DNA from 4 places in the Bacillus sp. ISL-47 genome. Region 1 is predicted to be linked to each of the others. Evidence: predicted binding sites of a transcription regulator. Region 1 holds the regulator's gene; each other region holds the start of a gene.

Region 1 (5,254 bases):
TGTGTAGGACCGTCTTCACCAACTGCAATACTGTCATGTGTAAATACATACGTAACAGGCAGATTCATAAGTGCAGCCAAACGGATTGCCGGGCGAAGGTAATCAGAGAATACGAAGAATGTTCCTCCGAATACTTTTAATCCGCCATGAAGGGCCATCCCATTTAATGCTGCACCCATAGCAAATTCACGGACACCGAACCAGATATTGCGGCCTTCAAATGATTCCGATGTAAAGTCGCCAGTGCCTTTGATCATTGTTTTGTTGGATCCTGCAAGGTCCGCAGATCCGCCAAAGAATGAAGGAAGGTTTTGTGCGATTGCATTTAATGCTTCTCCGGAGGAAGCGCGGCTTGCAAGGCTCTTTCCTTCTTCATAAACAGGAATATCTTTATCCCATCCTTCAGAAAGCTCGCCTTTGATTGCCTGCTCCAATTGCAGGCCAAGTTCAGGATGCTTTTCTTTGTACTGTGCGAAAAGGTCTTCCCATTCCTGCTGCTTTTTAGCGCCATTCTCTGCTACTTGCTGTTTGAAGTGGTCATATACTTCTTGAGGTACATGGAAGTCCTCTTCAAAAGTCCACTTATAAGCTTCTTTAGTCAATTTTAGTTCATCAGCACCAAGCGGAGCGCCGTGTACATCAGACTTACCTGATTTATTAGGAGAGCCGTAGCCGATTACTGTTTTTACTTCAATCATAGTTGGACGGTTTTCATCTTGTTTCGCTTCCTCGATCGCTTTAGCGATTTCATGAAGGTCATTGCCGTCTTCAACTCGTATGTACTGCCAGCCATAAGATTTGAAGCGCTGCTCTACACTCTCAGAGAAGGATTTATCCAAATCTCCATCAAGTGAAATATCATTTGAATCATAAAGAACAACTAGCCTTCCAAGTTTTAAATGGCCTGCAAGTGAAGCAGCTTCTGCAGAAACACCTTCCATAAGGTCTCCATCTCCGCAAATGCTATATGTATAGTGATCAACCAAATTAAAATTGTCTTTATTGTACGTTGCAGCCAGGTGGCGTTCAGCCATAGCCATACCAACCGCCATTGCAATTCCCTGTCCTAATGGGCCGGTTGTTGCATCAACACCAGGAGTGTGCCCGAATTCCGGGTGGCCAGGAGTCTTGCTTCCCCACTGTCTGAACTGCTTAATATCTTCCATTGATACATCATAGCCTGATAAATGTAAAAGGCTATATAATAACATGGATCCATGTCCCGCTGAAAGGACGAAACGGTCACGGTTGAACCATTCTGGGTTTTTAGGGTTGTGGTTCATGAAGCGTGTCCAAAGTGTATAAGCCATTGGCGCAGCTCCCATTGGCATGCCTGGATGGCCGGAATTCGCCTTTTCAATGGCGTCGATTGATAAAGTACGAATGGAACTGATGGATAGTTCATCTGTTTGATTAAACATTCAATACATCCTTTCGAGAGTAATTCTTACTCTTTTTATATTATCGGGTGTCTGTTTTTTTCACAACTAATAGGGTCAGGAAAAAGACAATAAAAAGCCGGTTTGTTATTATTTTGACACAAAAAGACCCGGCATATGTAAAGAAAAGCGGAGATAGCCTGCAAATTATGCCAAGCTGGTCATCTCCGCTTTTATTAAAAGAAGGAATACAACTGAATGTGTATCCCTTGCAATTATGATATTAATGAAGGCGGTTTTTATTTTGAAGATCTTTCAGTTTTTTAGGGGTTACGTCATTGCCCTTAGGATCAACGACCGTTACGCCTTTTAACGTATTTAACATCGAAGAGCGGAATGTCTCCAAATATTCTCTGCGGAGTGAAGATTGCTCCTTCGCTTCTTCTTCTGTTAAACGGGATTCTTTCGCCTTCTTTGCCAGTGCGTTAATTCGAGCAAGTTTTTCTTTTGGCAGCATGCTTAAGCTCCTTTATATCAAAAGTTAACTTTTGGTTAATCTAAAAGAAAGTTTGGTTACACTACAAGTTTCACCAATAATAAATATTGAAACTCAAATGCCATCATACTAAAAAAGAGCACTTTTGACAAGAAAAGTGCTCTACTCTGCTAATGAATCAACATATTCTTTATATCTTCTATGTACGGTTGCTTTTGATATATTGTAGCCAAATCCCCTTAACGTTGCTGCGATTTCGGAGAAGGTGAGGTCGTTTTGACGAAGCCGGACAATTTCATCGATTGGGACTTCGATCCTTTCCCTGCCGGCATTGGCTCCTTGATTACTCAGATTTTTCTCAGGACGGTATCCTTTCTCTACCGCTCTTTGCATGCCCCGTTTAATTTTAATATTATGAAGCTTTCTTTGATACTCTTCTACCATTCCGACAATGCTCAATACCATGGAGTCCGATTCCGATAGCTGAAGCTGGCCGTAGTTGGAAATGCTGTAAAGCTGGACCTCTTCTTTAAAGATACAATGGAGAATGGCAATCTTGGCATTGCCGCGCCCAAGCCGCGTCTCATCCTGGATCAGAACTACATTAATATCCTTTTCTTTTATTAAATCCAGAAGCTCAAGTATCCCGTCTCTTTCTAAATCGTATCCGCTCGCCTGGTCGCGAATAACTTTCACCACTTCAAAACCATTCTTTTTTGCCAGGTTCAATAGCTCCTCTTCCTGTCTGGAGAGAGAAGTTTCCTGCGTTTCTTTTGTTGTGCTTACCCTGCAGTAGATAATTGCTTTCATAATTTCTCCTTATAACTATTCATTTAGTTCAGAACTGGCAAGCTCGGTAAATAGCTGCCCTTCAGCAGCTTTAACCGGGATAACAATTTCATCACCTGGGAATATTCTTCCTCCGGCTATTCCATTGTTTTGTTCTACCCAGCTAATAAATTCATCTGCTGACAGTGAATGTTCAGCTGAGAAATCTTCAGCGATTTCCCAAAGGGAGTCACCTTCAGATACGGTAACTCTAACAAACTTCTCACTATCCGGCGTTTCCATTTGCAAAACTAATATTAATGAAGCTGCCAAGCTTAAAATGAATAGAATAATAGCATAAGAATAAGAATCCCACAATTTTTTCATCATTATTAAACACCTCTGTTAGAATGTATGTTCGTATTTGATGCTTTTATTATAGACCGAACATTTGTTTTGTGTCAACGAAAATTCGAACTTATGTTTGTATCACCTGGTAATTGATGCTATAATAAAGACAAAGAAAATCATACGAGGTGCGTTAAAGATGGTGAAATTATCAAAAAGGCAGCAAGATATATTGGAATTTATAAAAGAAGAAGTAAAACTAAGAGGCTACCCGCCTTCTGTTAGAGAGATTGGAGAAGCAGTCGGGCTTGCTTCCAGCTCCACTGTCCACGGCCATCTCGCAAGGCTCGAAAGCAAAGGTTTGATCCGCAGGGACCCTACTAAGCCGCGTGCCATTGAAATTTTAGATTTGGACGAGTCTTCGCACATTCCAAAAGTCAGCGCAGTAAACGTGCCGATCGTTGGTAAGGTTACTGCCGGCCAGCCGATTACCGCGATTGAAAATGTGGAGGAATACTTCCCTCTTCCTGAAAGGCTGGCTCCAGCTGACGAACATGTATTCATGCTTGAAATCATGGGAGAAAGTATGATTGAAGCTGGAATTCTGGATGGTGACTATGTAATCGTTAAGCAGCAAAGCACAGCTAATAACGGAGATATTGTTGTTGCCATGACTGAAGAAGACGAAGCGACCGTAAAACGATTTTTCAAAGAGAAAGATTATGTACGCCTCCAGCCTGAAAATTCTACGATGGAACCTATTATCCTTCGAAATGTATCCATCCTTGGCAAGGTAATTGGAGTATATCGACATATCCATTAATAGACTTTCAAAAAGCAAGCATTTATGTTTGCTTTTTATTTTTTGATTATATACAGTTCTTATTACCTGATCCTATGATTAAAATCATACGATAGTAACAGTAACTTCTCATTTGGAAGGAAGTTACAGTAAAGTTTAACTATTTTGTTTTCAGAAAATTCGGTATTTTTATGCATACTAATTTATATCATCTTCCTATATAATGGTAATACACCGAGAATCAACCTAAGGTCGCTTGTCCAAAATCTCGACTTTAGGAGTGTGAAGATCATATGTTTTTGAACATTACCTTCGCTTTGTTGATTGGTGGGCTGGTCGGTGTCGTTGGACATATTCGGAAAGAAGGCAAAATGGTAAAACCCCGGAGGACCAAAAAATTCATCTACCTGGGGGTCTTGGAAGAAGTAATCATGGGGGCTTTGGCGGCTGTTTTTTTGGTCGTATCTTCAGATCCTGACTCTACCTTAAAGATAGTACTCCTTTCGGTTATTGCAGGATTTGGAGGAGATGCACTGCTGACATGTCTCGATTTCTTAAAGATCAGACATAAAGAATGAGATAGGCAGAAATAGTTCATATAGACAAAACCTCGTTCTTCATCGAACGGGGTTTTTTGTGTGACTGCATTAAACTGTTTTGCGTTTGTATTACAGATCCCGGTAAAGTATGATTTTTCCGCCAATTTATGATACTATTTCATCTGGGCAAATTCCATGAAAGTGGGAGACGCAAAGCCACGGGCCTAAAACGATTAAAGTCATGGCAGCCGGGCTGCTTATAAGACAATTCATACCAGAACAATTTGCCTAAATCAGCTATGAGAAGGGTGAAAAATGATTTATCCAACAGTGCTTAGCAAGGAGTCGAACTTGGTGCACATCGTAAAGGATCAAAACAGCTGTGTATGCGGATTTACATACAATGCCTTTACAACTTTCACCAAAAAGGATCTTAAAAAAATAAAATTCAAACCGGAAAAGGTTATCACCTGTCCGAACTGCAAATCCATCATTCAGTGATGGATTTTTTATATATTAGGCTATATTAAAGTTTTTTGTTAAAGGCACTGCGTTATGTAGCTTGAGGAGTGAAAACGCACTCGCAAATTCTTCATGTGGTATTTATTCGGGGATGTATAATTCATTGACCCCTGCGATTGGCGCGTCCACGGGAGACCACAGACGCGAATGCACCTAGGAGTGTCAGACCGCCGCGGAAAGCGAGCTCGGTGAACGGAAATCTCCACTCAAGCTAAACAGCACAAAAAAGCCTCGGCACTGAGGCCAAGGCTTGACTGATTATTAATACATGCTCATATACTGCTCGCGCTCCCATGGATGCACTTGCGTTCTAAACATATCCCACTCGATTTCTTTTGCTTCAATGAAGTGTTCGAAGATATGGTCGCCAAGAGCAGAAACGATTACTTCGTCATTTTTA
Region 2 (5,254 bases), on a different contig from region 1:
GGCCCTTGTTTCACGGATAACCGTGACTTTGATATGACCTGGATAATCAAGCTCTTCTTCAATCTTTTTACGGATATCCCTGGCCAAACGATGTGCTTCAAGATCATCAATTTGTTCAGGCTTAACCATAATGCGAATTTCGCGTCCAGCTTGGATGGCAAATGATTTTTCAACGCCCTCGTAGGATTCGGAAATCTCTTCAAGCTTTTCAAGACGGCGAATATAGTTTTCAAGTGTTTCTCTTCTTGCTCCTGGTCTTGCTGCTGATAATGCATCAGCTGCAGCGACAAGTACGGCTATGATCGATGTTGGCTCTGTGTCGCCATGATGGGAAGCGATACTGTTGATGACAACAGGATGCTCCTTATATTTAGTGGCAAGTTCCACACCGATTTCAACATGGCTTCCTTCCACTTCATGGTCAATCGCTTTACCGATATCATGAAGCAATCCTGCCCGGCGAGCCAATGTTTCGTCTTGTCCCAATTCCGCAGCCAGTAAACCTGAAAGCTGAGCCACTTCCATTGAATGCTTTAAAACATTCTGGCCATAGCTTGTACGGAATTTCAAACGCCCAAGGATTTTGATCAAATCTGGATGGAGTCCGTGAACGCCAACCTCGAATGTTGTTTGTTCACCAATTTCACGGATGTGTTCATCCACTTCACGGCGGGCTTTATCAACCATTTCCTCAATGCGTGCCGGATGGATGCGTCCGTCCTGAACCAGTTTGTCTAAAGCTAAGCGTGCTGTCTCACGTCGAATCGGATCAAACCCGGATAAAATAACTGCTTCCGGTGTATCATCGATAATGAGATCAATTCCAGTCAGAGTTTCAAGAGTTCGGATATTACGGCCCTCACGGCCAATAATGCGTCCTTTCATCTCATCATTTGGCAGGTTGACAACTGAAACTGTTGTTTCTGCAACATGGTCAGCTGCACATCTTTGGATAGCCAGTGACAAGATTTCTTTCGCTTTCTTATCTGCGTCCTCTTTCGCTCTAATCTCGCTCTCTTTTACCATAATGGCGACATCGTGAGCCACTTCCTGCTCCGTGCGCTCTAAAATGATGGACTTTGCCTCTTCACGAGTTAAGCCTGAGATGCGTTCCAGCTCAGCTTGTTGTTCTTTAACCATCTCGTCCACTTTGCTTTCCATCTCTTCAATATGCTGTTGTCTTTTGCTAAGAGAATCGTCCCTCTTTTCTAAAAGTGCTTCACGTTTATCTAACGTTTCATCTTTGCGATCAAGGTTCTCTTCTTTTTGCATTAAACGATTTTCTTGTTTTTGCAGTTCATTTCTTCGATCACGAATTTCACTTTCCGCATCTGTGCGAAGCTTGTGAATTTCATCCTTCGCTTCAAGCAGAGCTTCTTTCTTAGTAGCCTCTGCCTCCCGCTTTGCGTCTTCTAAAATCTGCTCAGCAGCATCTTTAGCTCCTGCGATTTTAGCTTCTGCAATGGATTTGCGAACAAAATAGCCAACAAAAGCACCGACGATTAGGCCAAGCAAAATGGAGATGATTGCTGTTAAAAGATCCATCATTTCACCTCCTCTTGCTATGAACTTGTTTGTGTTACGTTTTTTAAAGTGTCGGCATGTACATTGTCCAATTCAATATACAGCACTAAGGCTTTTAAACGTTTCAATCTTAAAAAAGCACTGGGCTTCCCTATCGGCGGCAAGCATAAATTTGCCACTCCCATAAACGCATGGCGTTCAAGAGCGATTAGCTTATGAGCTGAAGCCGATGGAGCCTGGAGCCAGACATAAGCCTAACTCAAAAAATAATTCCTTACATATAAAATGTAAAATATACATGTTTAATTGTAAAGCTGTGGAATTTTATTGTCAAGGGGTTGTCCCAAGGGCTTTTCTTAATATTTTGACTGGTTTGAACTCTTGATCTTTGCAGGAATCGTGTTTATAAAAAATGTGCTGATGAACTTGCCTGCTGATTTCCACTCAAGAAGCTGAGTGAATCACGCGGCGACCAGGAAGTTCCTCGGTGCAAGTCGCAGCCAGCGAGGTCTCGCCTTGACTCGTTCCTCCCGCTGGAATCTCGTGCCTGCCGCTCCAATCAGCAGAGTGCAAAAGCAGCAGTGAGCCTTAACAAATTGATTAAAAAAAGCAAAGCCGTCCTTCGGTTGGCTTTGCTTTCATGTTTCTTATAATTATCTAATATAACGATGTAGATAACTTTGCGGAAGAGTTCTCTGCATCCAGCTTCCGCGCCTTGGCCCTCGGGTCATAAGCCAAATCACTTCAGGGTTTCCTGCGTAAATTCGACTTATGCCCGTCGGGGCTGGTCAAGGCATGTCCGCTTTTGATTTGCTATTATTAATCGATTAGCTCAAATTCTTCTTGTCCTTCGTCGCCGCTGATCACTTTTTCCTCATCAAGGCCATAATGCTCACGGATTTGCTTCTGAATAGTCAGGCGGATATCCGGGTTTTCCTTCAGGAATACCTTGGCATTTTCACGGCCCTGACCCAAACGCTCTTCATTGAACGAATACCAAGAACCGCTCTTTTGGACAATATCCAGTTCGGAACCGAGGTCAATGATCTCGCCCTCCTTGGAAATTCCTTCTCCATACATAATATCCACTTCAGCTACACGGAATGGAGGAGCCACCTTGTTTTTGACAACTTTGATCTTCGTCTTGTTTCCGACCATTTCATTGCCTTGCTTTAATGCTTCAGCACGGCGCACTTCAAGGCGTATAGTAGAATAGAATTTCAATGCACGTCCGCCAGGAGTGGTTTCAGGGTTTCCGAACATAACTCCTACTTTTTCACGGATCTGGTTAATAAAAATCGCAATTGTTTTAGACTTATTGATAGCACCTGATAGTTTGCGAAGCGCCTGGGACATTAAACGAGCCTGTAAGCCTACATGGGAATCGCCCATTTCACCTTCAATTTCAGCCTTAGGCACAAGGGCTGCAACAGAGTCAATTACAAGAATATCGATAGCACCGCTTCGTACAAGTGCTTCTGCAATTTCAAGGGCCTGCTCTCCTGTATCCGGCTGGGAAAGAAGAAGCTCATCGATATTTACACCAAGCTTTTGTGCATACACAGGGTCCAAAGCATGCTCAGCATCGATGAACGCCGCTTGTCCGCCGCCAGCCTGAACCTCTGCAATAGCATGAAGGGCTACAGTTGTTTTACCTGAACTTTCAGGTCCGTAGATTTCAATAATACGGCCTCTTGGATAGCCGCCTACCCCAAGAGCTGCATCAAGTGCAAGAGACCCGCTTGGAATAGTAGAAACCTTACGATCAGTTTGTTCTCCGAGCTTCATGATAGAACCTTTACCAAATTGCTTTTCTATTTGTTTTAACGCCATTTCAAGGGCTGCTTGACGATCACTCACTAATAGTTCCTCCTTTTATATAGACGAATCTATCTATTCCTTAGATTCGTTTGTCTCATCTCAAAACCTATCTCTACTATAAACCTTTTCAAACCATTTGTCGAGCAAAAAGTCGAACATCCATTCGATTTTTTTGAGGCGCCTTTCCCGCCTGAAAACAGCAAAATCTTTTAGAGAAAATGGAATTTTGGAATGCAAAACAAAGCCGAATATAACATTTTCTTAAGAAATCTGTCTATTTTTTTATTGGCTTTGTTAAATTGCCAGCTGGGTCTCCCTTTTGGCTCACTTCTCCCGCAGATCGTTGAATAAACATCCGTGAATAAACACCGCTCGAAGAAAACCCAAATGCATTTTCGAGGATGTCACACCTTCCGATCCAGTCAACAACGGCCGCTAAACCGAGCTTTTCATAAAAAAATCAGAACGCCTTCTCAGGCACTCTGATCTTCGTTTAAAGCTTTTATGAGAAAATGGCAGCCATATTTTACGGTCCGGACTCTGTTAGCCGCTCTTGAACCGCCCAAGTTCAGCTTTTCCGTCTGGACAGGCTTGCCTTTTATCCAAATTCCAACATAAACCGTTCCGACAGGTTTTCCTTCCAGTTCATCAGGTCCCGCTACACCAGTAAAACTGATGCCGATATCAGCGTTTGTCATACTGGCAACATTTTCAGCAAGCTCTGCAGCACATTGGGCGCTGACAACTCCATCCTTTTCAATGGTTTCTTTGCGAACTTTCAAAACCTCTGCCTTCACTTCGTTTGTATAGCAGACAACTCCGCCCTTCAGAAGGCCGCCGGCACCTGGAATCGATGTAAACTCCTGCTGGAACATGCCTCCTGTCAAGCTTTCCGCAGCGGAAATGGTCATATTTTTTTCCTTGATTAACTTGGTAAGTTCGTACATAAGGGAAGTATCATCGTACCCATAGAAGAATTCGCCAACACGTTTCATGATTTTCGCTTCCGCCTCATCAATAAGTATCATGGCAGTTTCCGCCTGGCTGTGTTTGGCCGTCAGCCTGAGGGTGACTTCCCCATCGCCTGCAAGCGGAGCAATTGTAGGATTGCTTTGTGCATCAATAATATCCTCAATCTCCGTTTCCAGCATCGCTTCTCCAATGCCAAAAAACCTTAGTACACGGGAGATGATTACATCATCCGTTTCGAGCTTGGATTGGAGGGCAGGATATGCATGTTTCAGGAACATGGGCTCCATTTCTTTTGGTGGCCCCGGCAGAAGCATATACACATGCCTGCCCGAATCAGAGATCATTCCCGGTGCCATCCCATGTTCATTTGGAAGAACCTGGGCATCTTCCAAAACAAGCGCCTGTTTTTTATTGTTTTCAGTCATTTCCCGGTTCGTACGTTCAAAATAAAGCTGTATGGACTCAAGGGCCTGCTCGTCCATAACGAGTTCTTTGCCGAGGTGACGGGCAATCGTTTCCTTTGTTAAATCATCCTTAGTCGGACCAAGGCCGCCTGTAAAAATGACCAGATTTGAACGTTCCTCAGCGATTTTAATCACTGACTTAAGGCGCTCAGGATTATCTCCAACTACTGTATGATAAAAAACATTGATGCCCAAATCAGCCAGCTGCCGGGAAAGAAAGCGGGCATTTGTATTTACAATTTGCCCAAGCAAAAGCTCAGACCCGACAGCGATAATTTCTGCGTTCATTCAAAAGCCCCCTTCAGGCTATTTATTTTGAGTTAATAAAGGCCTGTTTGTTTTTTGCGAAATAGTCCCATCCGGACCAGATTGTAAAGAACATAGCCACCCAAAGCGCAATATCATCAAACGGAATCGAAACCATTTCAAAGATTATATTATGTAAAAGCAATGCAGAAATGGCCACGATCTGA
Region 3 (5,254 bases), on a different contig from region 1:
TAGAACTCGTCTGTATAAACAGTCATGTGTTGATTTTCATAATGCTCCCAGTGGTTGTGCCCTTCATTATTCCAGCCGTCTTTATCACTGCCCTTCAAATACGCAGCCGCCATAGCATCGAATTCACCCTGCCCATTTTTCTGATGTGTCGTATATAGAAGAATGATTCCGTCTTTTACTTTTTCTTTATGTAGAATTTCTTTCACATTAAAAGGGATATCCTCATCAATTGCCTGGCCCATTGTCTGTGTACTGCACGCTGACAATAGCAGAATGGACGCCGCCAGCAATAGCAGTATGTTTTTCTTTTTCATAAATTTCTCCTCCAATTCTGCGGTGTCTTTACCATTTAATGACAAACCCTAGTAAAACATTCGCTTTTTTGTGCTTTTAATGATTCTGTAGCCTTTTCCTACTATATTAAACCCTTATTTTTCAAAAATATGGAAGGGTCTTTATGCCTATGTAAAAAGTTCGTGAACTATCCGATTTTTTCCTGATAGAACGGCAAAAAATAAGGCAGCCATCCGCGGCCGCCTTGTATATAGCTTATTTTGTTTTATCAAAAAAACTCATTCTTGGATTTAAATACTGGTTCGGGCTTTTTAGCTGGAAACAGTTTGCTTTCTCTGAAAAATCTATTTTTAAATCCTCGTCCAAAAATACTTCCTTGGATTTTCCCACAAATATGCTTCCGGCATTCGTTTTGATTTCCCTGTCATCATCATCCAGTTCTTGCACTAGCCAGAGAGCTGTCACGCCGCTCACAACACATCCGCAGCCATCTATATCATATTTCAGCTTTACATAGCCGCCTTTTCCGGCGACCCGTTCGGATAATTTTTCAGCCGCCGTTTCAGTTACTGTAATTTCCATGTTTTAAAACTACCTCCCATTTGCATATGCTGTATTTTAACACAGATAGATTTAACATGCTTCTGAAAGGGACAGTTGCTTTTTTCGCTTATTCCTATTACCATCAAAGTGAATATGTGTCAATTTTGTGAAAGGGTGGTTGGTATGTCAAAGGTGCAGATTAAAGTAATGGATAATGGCCCGCTGCGCGTAACAGGCGATGTGGAATTAATTGATGTGGATGGCAACAAATTTGAAACAAAGCAGGTATTCTCTCTTTGCCGATGCGGAAAATCATCAAAGCTTCCATTTTGTGACGGAACCCATAAGGGAAATTTTGAATCTTGTGTCCGTGCCGAGAAGGTTTTGGACGATAAGGAGTAATCGCCGAAAAACGGGGATAGTTATCCCCGTTTTTTTTCGTTTTTAACTTTCGCTGGCGATACCCGCTCTTCCTGCACAATGCCCTGCAGCAATTCCCGGTCCATTCCCGTGCTGTCATCTCCAGCGCCCGGTGCGATATTGGCCATTGGCAGCTGCTCCAGTTCTTTTCCTCTTGGCATGTGAAACACCTCCTTGCTGTTAAGGTGCTTCTGCCGCCTAAAAACTACCCCTTTTAATTGTATCCATCATTTTCCATTTATTTATGGCCAGACCTCCCCCTTTATTTACTCATCCGTAAGCCGGGCATCGGCTATTGTGTTAATGGAAATGTGATGAATTTCCCCAAAGCGGTCCACTATATGCAGCTTTTGGCCATGTTCATCCCAGTAATGAATGCTCCCGATTACAAGCTCATAATTTCTGCCGCGGTAATAAGTAATTGTAACCGATTTTTGAAACTCCATTGCTTCTGAAAGAATCTCGTTCATAGATTCAAGCTTTTGCTCATCCAATTCCCGTTTTTTCTCGTACGTATCTTCCTTTGCCCAATCTCTTAGTAGCTTTACATGTTCCGGCAGCATCATGGAAGTCCATTTTATTCTGCCACGATCGCGAATCATAAGCCGCCCCCCTTTGTTTACATTTTAGCTTTGTTAAACATGCCTGCTGATTTCCGCTCCAAATGCCTGCTAGCCAAACCTTATTGATACAAACAACACACGAAGGAAATGCGAATGCATTTTCGCGGGATTAGCACATTAAACTCCAATCAACCAACATTATTTAAAAATGCTTTAACATAGCCTACATTTTATGGCCGCCAACCAGTGTAGCCCGGTGCTTGGCGGTTCCCGCACTTGTATAAGATACGGCTCTCAACAGGGCTCCTCCCCCAAACTTGGAGCGAATCCGGTCAACCGTGTAGCCGAGCTCCCGTTTTTTCCAGCCATCCAGATCAAACAGGCTCAGCTGCATTTCGCAGTCATCCGTAATATTTCCGAGGGAGATAGAGATTTGCCGCACTGTTTTGCCTTCATAATTCTCGTGAAAGAGCTCCAGGCAGACCCGATAAAGATCCATCGTGATATTCGTTGGCTGATCAATCGTTCTTGAACGGTAAAAACCTCCCCCGAATTCATCCTGGCTGTATCCGAGGCCAAAGCTGATTGTTCTTCCGGCTTTGCGATGAGTGCGGGCTCTTCTTGCCACTTCCTCGCACATTTCGAGGACAACTTGCTTAATTTCCTCCTCCTCCTTGTAATCCCTTAATAGAATCTGGCTTTTCCCAAAGCTGATCTGCCCTTCCATAATCGGCGCCCCCATTTCTGAAAGGTCAATTCCCCATGCATGGTGATAAAGCTGGTTGCCCATAATCCCAAACTTCTTTTCAAGCTTTTCCAGGTCATAGCGGGCAAGCTGGCCCACTGTGAAGATCCCCATTCCGTTCAGCGTTTTTTCGACGCGGCGTCCTATTCCCCACATTTCCCTTAAAGGGGATACGTTCCACAATTTCGTCTTCACATCTTCGTACTTCCACTCAGCAACTCCCTTCTTTTTCGCTTCGAGATCAAGGCAAAGTTTGGACATGAGCATATTCGGCCCTATCCCGATGGCACACGGAAGCTGAAATTCCCGTTCGATATCCCCTTTTATTTTCCAGGCAATTGTCTCGGCATCCCCCCAGAGATGGAGTGCACCATCTACTTTTATAAAGCTCTCATCAACACTGTACGTATGAATGGCTTCCTTTGGGACATAGCGGTTAAACACCCGGGTGATTTCGGTGGAAATTCTTAAATAAGTGGCCATTTTCGGCTCCTCAACCCTAATGCGGGGGTCATTGGGAACCTCAAACAGGCGGGATCCAGTCTTTATCCCAAAGTCCTTTTTCATCCTCGGAGAGGCAGCCAGAACGACACTGCCCTTCCGCTCCAAGTTTCCGGCAATCACAAGGTAGCAATCAAGAGGGTCCAGGCCAAGCATGACAGCAGAACAGCTCGCGTAGAAGCTCTTCATATCAACACACAAAATTTTATTTTCCGGCATTGCGCTGTAATCAACCATGACTTCCGACATCCTCCTTAGAAAAGTGTAAGGCGCCCGCTTGTCGGCTATGGCCTCGGGCTGATGGCGCCTGAAGCTAGACATCATCTAGCTTTAGAAAGTTATTTTTATTATCTTGAATTCATCTTGCTTCAGATAAAGAACGTTTGTTCTGTATATGTATACCCATTATATTAAGCGAATATGCGTTCGGTTTCAATGGAAATTTTACGGGCTTTTTCTTAAATCAGGTTCTTTTGCCAGGTGCCGAAATTCCCAGAAACCTGTATAATCAGCATGAGGTGCAATAAATGAACAAGAAACTAATTTTTAAAATGGTCCAAAACTGTTTAAAACAATACAACGAGGACAGCCATTCAGTTTCGCTCGATAGCAGAGAGTTTGATGAAATTTTCAAGAAAATCATTGAGGCAAAAAATAAAGAGGCTGACAGCGATCTGCATGAAATCGTAAATGATGCAGTGTACGGCTATATCACAGATTCGCCGTATTTTTAAGGGGACCCCGGAATAAGTGCAAAAAAGAAGCCGCCAGGCAATGCTGGCGGCCTTTTAGTATTTTACTTCTGATTAAATGCGCGTTTCCCGATTTTTTCAAACAACCTCGGAAACAGAGTATAAACAATGCTTCCTGCATTCATCCACCGTGGAAGATTAATTTCCCTGACAGGCGTCAGCATGGCATTAACCACTTTAAGCGCCACATACTCCGGTTTGAGCATATACCGCTGAACATTTTTAACATAGGTGCCCTTTTCATCGGCAATATTAAAAAAGTTTGTTTCAATAGGGCCGGGATTTACGGCAGTTACGAATACATTGCTGTCAGCCAGCTCCATCCGAAGGCTGTTCGTATAGCCAAGAACTGCATGCTTGGTTGCGGAATAAACACTGGATTTCGGTGTGGCAATCTTGCCGGCCTGTGAAGCGATATTGATAATATGGCCGTTCTTCTGCTGCCTCATCGCCGGCAGCACCATGCTCGTGCAAGCCATCAATCCGACAACGTTAACGTCAAACATGCCCTTTATTTCTTCGATTTTCGCTTCATGTGCCTCCCGAAAAATCCCGTATCCAGCATTGTTTACAAGAATATCCACATGGCCGAGTTGGGCAAGAATCTCTGAAAACACAGCAGAGACCTCATCAGAGTTGGAGACATCAAGTTTATGTACATGAATGTCTACTGAAAACCGGCTGCGCAGATCGGCCTTAAGCGCATTCAATTTTTCAAGATTACGGGCAAGAAGAACAAGGTTTGCCCCTCTCTCAGCGCAAAGAGCAGCCATTTGGGCTCCAATTCCCCCCGATGCACCCGTAATAATCACATTTTTATTTTTCAATCGATCTGACAAATCAAACCACCTCTTTGGATGCGGAATACAGGAATGCTTTCTCCTCTTTATTTATATAAATCTCCCCTATAGAATGCAAATAATCAAGCTGGGCCACCGTTTCCGATATCGTCAGGGAAAGCTCTTTTTCATACACTTTTGGAAATAGACGGCAGCAAGCCTCAAAAACAGTGAGTGATTCGGATTCGAGCCATTTTTTCACTTTCATGGCACGGTCGTGCTGGCGTCCAACCCTCTCTTCGATTAATTCATTTACATTTGTAATATCTTCCCCATGACCAGAATAAAAAAGGCCGATTGGAAGATTCTGTACTTTTTGCAGGGAAGCGTTATATTGCAGCTGAGGCTTCGGCCGCTCTTTGCTTCCGGGCAAAGGCGGCTCCAGTATAGGGTTTGGAGAGATATGGGCGAGCAGATGGTCCCCGCCGATAAATACACCGTCCCTTTCCCTAAGCAAGCCGATATGGCTCTGGGCATGGCCTGGTGTCTCAATAATTGTCCAATCATCCAGCCCGGCAGGATGATCACCTTCCTTAAGCTCCCCTGTTAATGAGCGATTACAGGAAAAGCGAAGTGTCTTTCTCATCAAACCAATAA
Region 4 (5,254 bases), on a different contig from region 1:
AGGCTTTTAACTGATGATTCCGACTGGGTTCGAACCAGCGACCTCTACCCTGTCAAGGTAGCGCTCTCCCAGCTGAGCTACGGAATCCTATTTTGTTTTCCCCTAGTGAGGACAATATAAAATATAAACTTTTTTCACATAAAAGTCAATACCGATATTCATTTCATTAATAGAAGATTAATAGTTTGAAAATAGATTACATTCACATTACATTTTTTTGATTTAAGTCTGTAATGTATCTTTTTAAGAAAATATGCTTTATAATGCCCTCTATATGATTCTTTTGTTAGATGAATCAAATATTTCAGGGTTACGGAAGGAGAAAATTTAATGAAAAAACTAATGTATCCCTTTTTACTAGTATTACTTTCTGCAGTGTTAGCAGCTTGCGGTGCAGATGAAGAAGGCAAGAGCGCAGAAAAAGATGATAAGGCCAAAACGGCTGAAACGGCTGAAACCGATCAGCAGGATCAGCAAAAGCAAATGGAAGAAATGCAAAAGAAAATGGAAGAACAAAAGCTTGAGGAAGATAAAACAGTTGCAATTGTAAATGACCAGGAAATTCTTGGCCGGGAGTATAATAGCGTTCTTACATCATCCCAAATGATGTTTCAGCAAATGGGACAAGATCCTACTACTAAAGAAGCTGCAGAGCAAATCAAGGAGCAAACGCTTGATAGCTTAGTTGGCCAGACTCTTCTTCTCCAGGAAGCGGACAAAAAAGGCTATAAAGCTTCTGATGAAGAAGTAAAAAAGCAGCTTGAAGAAACAAAAGGACAATTTAAAGACGATAAAGAATTCGAAACAGCCATGAAGCAGGCTGGTCTTAATCCAGACTCCTTAGAGAAAGAAATTGCCAACAACATTAAATACACAAAGTATATCGATAGCGAAATTAAGCCTGAAGAGGTTACAGACGCCGAGATCCAGAAGTTTTATGATGAGTATGCAAGCCAGGGTGGCGCTGAAGGCCAAGAGCCCCCTAAACTGGAAGAAGTAAAGCCACAGATCAAGCAGCAGCTTGAACAGCAAAAACAGCAAGAAATACTGGTTAAGCATGTTGAAGAATTAAAGAAAAGCGCCAAAATCGATATCAAGGTCTAAGCCTCGAGCAGCTTCCCTTTTTGGGTGGCTGTTCTTTTTATATGATAAAATTACCTTCCTCTTTTCATCTTCCTCCCCTTGAGAAATTATTTAAATACGGTAATATGTATTGGGGAGGCTACATCATGATAAAACATATAACAATCATTCAAATCATTGCAGGTTATTTAATACTCACTTTGGGTGTCTCATTAATTATTTTATCCGGTCTTGGTGCAGGTGCTTGGGATACCGTCTATGTTGGACTTTTTAAAAAGTTCGGTCTGACAATCGGAACATGGTCATTTCTGGTTACTACTTCCCTAATATTTTTCAACGCACTGCTCTCCTGGGAAAAGCCACAATTCAAATCCTTTATAGGTACTTTATTAGCAAGTCTTGGAATCGATCTTTGGCTGGAACTTGTATTTAACAGCACTGATATTACACTTTTTCCTGTTCAAATCCTCTCCTTCTTTTCAGGTGTTTTATTACTTGGATTTGGCGTTTCCATTTATATCCGCCCAAAATTATTTAGCGGACCCATTGATGGTTTAATGATTGCAACAGCTAAAAGGTTGAATATTAGCATTAAAAACGCCCGTATCCTAAATGAATCCTTGGCTTTGGCTTTTGGTTTCCTGTTAGGCGGTCCGGTAGGATTAGGTACTTTATTCGTCGCCATCTTTTTAGGCTACACAATCCAATATGGCACAGTGTTCCTAAACCTCTTGAAAGATAAAGGACTAAAAATTATTTAAAAGGCGTGCGAATGCACCGAGGAGCGTCGGACCGCCCGCGGAAAGCGAGCCCTTGGAGTGGAAATTAACAGGCCAATTTTATAGAGCTATTGTCTTGGAAAGAAGAGGGTGCCCAAAAGCTATACTTTTGGGACACCCTCTTTTTTATGCGAACATATTTTCTGTTAACGCTTGAAAAAGAACATTCGTTCGTATATAATGTAAATATAAGTAAGGAGGGATTTATATGAAAGGAATTCTTTATCGAGCAATGGAAGAGAGAAAGCCTGTGGAAATCATCTATCTCTCCAAACGTAATTCATTTACACAAAGAAAAATTTTAATTAAAGAACTGCGCGGGAGCACTATTTTGGCTTACTGCTTATATAGAAAGCAAATGCGCATTTTTAATTTAAATCATATTATGTCCATTCTGCCAGATAAGAAAACACGCCAAATCAGCTAATTCAATACTTCAAATAACAAAAGCTTGTATTTCTCATACGAAATACGGCTTTTTATTATGCCTTCCTGCCTTCACTGCATTTCTGTCCTGCACTGATTAACTGCCACTTAAGAGGGTATATATTCCTGAAAAGGGCTTTGTCCTGTGAATTACATTTAGAAGAGAAGAAAGGAAGGTTTTATGAAAAAAAATTCATTTTTAATGGCTTTGTTTGCCGGAAGCCTGGTATTGGCGGGCTGTAATCAAAGTGAAGAAAATGTTGTTGAGGAGGAAGACAAAAATAATCCTTCATTAGAGGAACAGCGAGCGGAGACAGAGGAAGCTCCCGAAGATCAATCAAAGATTACTGAAGAAGTTGGGTTAGGCGACACACACGAACAGTTTGTTGAAGAATATGGAGAAAATCAAAACAACAAGGAAATTGCCCGCTTTAATGGCGATACAATGCTTGTAGAGTTTGAAACCCATCGTGCTGTTAACATTGAATTGCAATTTGAAGATATGGAAAAGGAAATGAGCAACGATGAGATCCTTTCTTATATCGAAAAACGCATTCCGAGAGATTCAGAAGAAGTTGACAGAAATACTGATCATCAAAATGAGCAGCGTGAAATTATTGAATATAAAAGCGAACTATTAAAGGAAGCAGTTAGCGATGAACTATATGAAGGCGATGAACCCGGAACTTTCACTGTTGTACTAAATAGCAATGAAGAAGGTTATATCAACGCAAGCCTATCCATCGGCCAAAGCGATCAGGAAGCATAAAAGGAGAAAACCCAAAACAATCTGGCAAACAAAAAGGAAGGATCTCAGAGGAGACCCTTCCTTTTTTCGTTAAGCCGTTTGGGGCTTTGCTTTATCATCTCGTTTGAAGACAACCTGCAATACAATTAGCAAGATAAAAATTCCAAGTCCGATTATATCAGAAATACCTTCAGGATAAATCAGCATCAGTCCGCCAGCAATTCCCAATATTCTTTCCAGGGGATTTAATTTGCGCAGCCAGTAGCCAATTACCCCAGCACCAATCGCCATCATACCGGCCAAAGCAGTGAATACTACCCAAATTAAGTAATACCAGGTGGTATTAATCATCAAAAGCTCTGGAGAAAGAACAAACATATACGGAATGATGAATGCCCCAATTGCAAGCTTGGAGGCATTTACGCCGGTCTTAATCGGATCTCCTCCTGAAACCCCAGCAGCAGCAAATGCAGCAAGTGCCACTGGTGGGGTAATATCTGCCACAATACCAAAGTAAAATACGAATAAATGGGCAGACAAATCAGGTACACCCAGCAGTATAATGGCCGGAGCAGCAATGGTAGATGTAATAACATAGTTTGCAGTCGTCGGCGACCCCATTCCCAGGATGATGGCTGCAACCATTGTCAGCATCAAGGTTGGAATTAGCAAACCGCCAGAAAGGTCAAGCAGGCCATTAGCCATTTTTAATCCAAGACCAGTCTTAACAACTACACCTACGATTATACCAGCTGCAGCCGTAGCAGCTGCAACGCCCAAAGCTGTACGTGCACCATCAACCAATGCATCTATTGCATCCCGGAAGTTGATTCTGGTATCCTTCCGTATCATACTCACTGCAATTGTAATAACAATAGACCAAAGAGCCGCACGGATTACACTCATTCCGCTCATAAGTAAAACGATAACTGCCAGAATAGGCAGAAGCAAATAGATCTTTTTAAGTACTTCTTTCCGATTTGGCATTTCGTCATCATTCAGCCCTCTAAGGCCTACTCTTTTAGCTTCAAAATCAGTCATGATCCAAACGCCGGCAAAATAAAGAAGAGCTGGAATTGCTGCAGCTTTGGCAATATCCCAATAGGTAATGCCTCCGCCAATGAACTCGACCATAAGGAATGCGGCAGCACCCATGATTGGAGGCATGATTTGCCCCCCTGTCGAAGCAGTCGCTTCAACCGCACCTGCGAACTCCTTCTTATAGCCAAGTTTTTTCATCATTGGGATGGTAAATGAGCCCGAAGTTACAACGTTTGCAACAGAACTTCCACTGATTGTTCCCTGAAGGGCACTGGAAAAAATCGCAACCTTTGCAGGACCTCCTGTTCTCTTCCCTGCAATGGAAACGGCCAAATCATTAAAGTATTGCCCAACACCTGTTTTCACCAGGAAAGATCCAAATAATAGGAATAGAAATATAAAGGTAGCTGATACGCCTAATGGAGTACCAAGAATCCCTTCAGTCGTAAAGAACATCGTTTGAACAAGTCTTTCCAAATCCAATCCGCGATGTGCCAAGAATGCAGGCATATAAGGGCCATACATGGCATATGCCAGAAATATAACAGCAATAATAGTAATCGGCAATCCAACTGCACGCCTTGTTGCTTCAAGCACTAATAATACCGCAAGCAATCCTACATAAAAATCTATTTCTGTCAGTCGCCCAGCTCTCATAACAATTTCATCAATAAATAGAGGCCAATAGGATCCTACTACAATACCGAGAATTGCCAGTATTACATCATACCAGGCAACTTTATGTTTTCGCCCCCTGTCTTTTTTCCTTGCCGGAAATAACAGGAAGATCAGAGCCAATGCAAAACCTAAGTGGATCGAACGCTGCAGCTGGGCTGTAAGCATTCCGAAAACTCCAGTATATAAATGGAATAGCGAGAATGATAAAAGGCCAATAAAGACAATCCAGCCCATAATGCCTCTGAGTTTCCTTGTACCAGCCTCGGGATCATACTTTTCCAGCAGTTTCTGCTGTTCCTCCAGAGATAACGTTTCCCCTTTATTGTCCAAGGATATTCACTCCTTTCAAAGTCTCAATTAAGTTTAATTTTTTAGCTTTTATACGCACCCAGGTTCCTGGTTCTATATAGTCTGAAAGCGGATACTCTTTTCCTCCATTAATTACTGTATGATTTGCTCTAACCTCTCCTAGCCGGAGATCAAATGAAGGAAAAACCCG

The links. Region 1 encodes LexA, which represses DNA repair genes until DNA is damaged. Its sites were predicted from a motif close to CGAACATATGTTCG; they were not measured.
Region 2: a site for LexA is predicted at 3,498-3,511, ahead of recA (recombinase RecA). Genes of this name have one in related genera too.
Region 3: a site for LexA is predicted at 3,482-3,495, ahead of J7I93_RS02230 (YqzH family protein). Genes of this name have one in related genera too.
Region 4: a site for LexA is predicted at 2,023-2,036, ahead of J7I93_RS08900 (WYL domain-containing protein). Genes of this name have one in related genera too.

What each region holds. Positions count from the first base shown of each region.
Region 1 covers NZ_JAGGQS010000079.1:13,002-18,255, forward strand. Annotated here, with positions in the region: gene tkt (transketolase) at 1-1,421, opposite strand, end outside; gene J7I93_RS23370 (DUF896 domain-containing protein) at 1,663-1,896, opposite strand; gene J7I93_RS23375 (YneB family resolvase-like protein) at 2,038-2,685, opposite strand; gene yneA (cell division suppressor protein YneA) at 2,701-3,033, opposite strand; gene lexA (transcriptional repressor LexA) at 3,191-3,814, shown strand; gene J7I93_RS23390 (DUF4257 domain-containing protein) at 4,087-4,371, shown strand; cyclic di-GMP riboswitch class I at 4,508-4,593, shown strand; gene J7I93_RS23395 (hypothetical protein) at 4,648-4,833, shown strand; gene glnA (type I glutamate--ammonia ligase) at 5,116-5,254, opposite strand, start outside.
Region 2 covers NZ_JAGGQS010000068.1:1,371-6,624, forward strand. Annotated here, with positions in the region: gene rny (ribonuclease Y) at 1-1,548, opposite strand, end outside; gene recA (recombinase RecA) at 2,344-3,384, opposite strand; gene J7I93_RS21825 (competence/damage-inducible protein A) at 3,819-5,069, opposite strand; gene pgsA (CDP-diacylglycerol--glycerol-3-phosphate 3-phosphatidyltransferase) at 5,092-5,254, opposite strand, start outside.
Region 3 covers NZ_JAGGQS010000003.1:103,466-108,719, forward strand. Annotated here, with positions in the region: gene J7I93_RS02200 (hypothetical protein) at 1-314, opposite strand, end outside; gene J7I93_RS02205 (iron-sulfur cluster biosynthesis family protein) at 550-876, opposite strand; gene J7I93_RS02210 (CDGSH iron-sulfur domain-containing protein) at 1,021-1,239, shown strand; gene J7I93_RS02215 (hypothetical protein) at 1,260-1,418, opposite strand; gene J7I93_RS02220 (YolD-like family protein) at 1,524-1,859, opposite strand; gene J7I93_RS02225 (Y-family DNA polymerase) at 2,044-3,303, opposite strand; gene J7I93_RS02230 (YqzH family protein) at 3,594-3,800, shown strand; gene J7I93_RS02235 (SDR family NAD(P)-dependent oxidoreductase) at 3,863-4,657, opposite strand; gene J7I93_RS02240 (MBL fold metallo-hydrolase) at 4,659-5,254, opposite strand, start outside.
Region 4 covers NZ_JAGGQS010000022.1:70,700-75,953, forward strand. Annotated here, with positions in the region: tRNA gene J7I93_RS08885 (tRNA-Val) at 15-87, opposite strand; gene J7I93_RS08890 (SurA N-terminal domain-containing protein) at 331-1,104, shown strand; gene J7I93_RS08895 (YczE/YyaS/YitT family protein) at 1,230-1,844, shown strand; gene J7I93_RS08900 (WYL domain-containing protein) at 2,071-2,289, shown strand; gene J7I93_RS08905 (hypothetical protein) at 2,470-3,057, shown strand; gene J7I93_RS08910 (TRAP transporter permease) at 3,127-5,085, opposite strand; gene J7I93_RS08915 (DUF1850 domain-containing protein) at 5,075-5,254, opposite strand, start outside.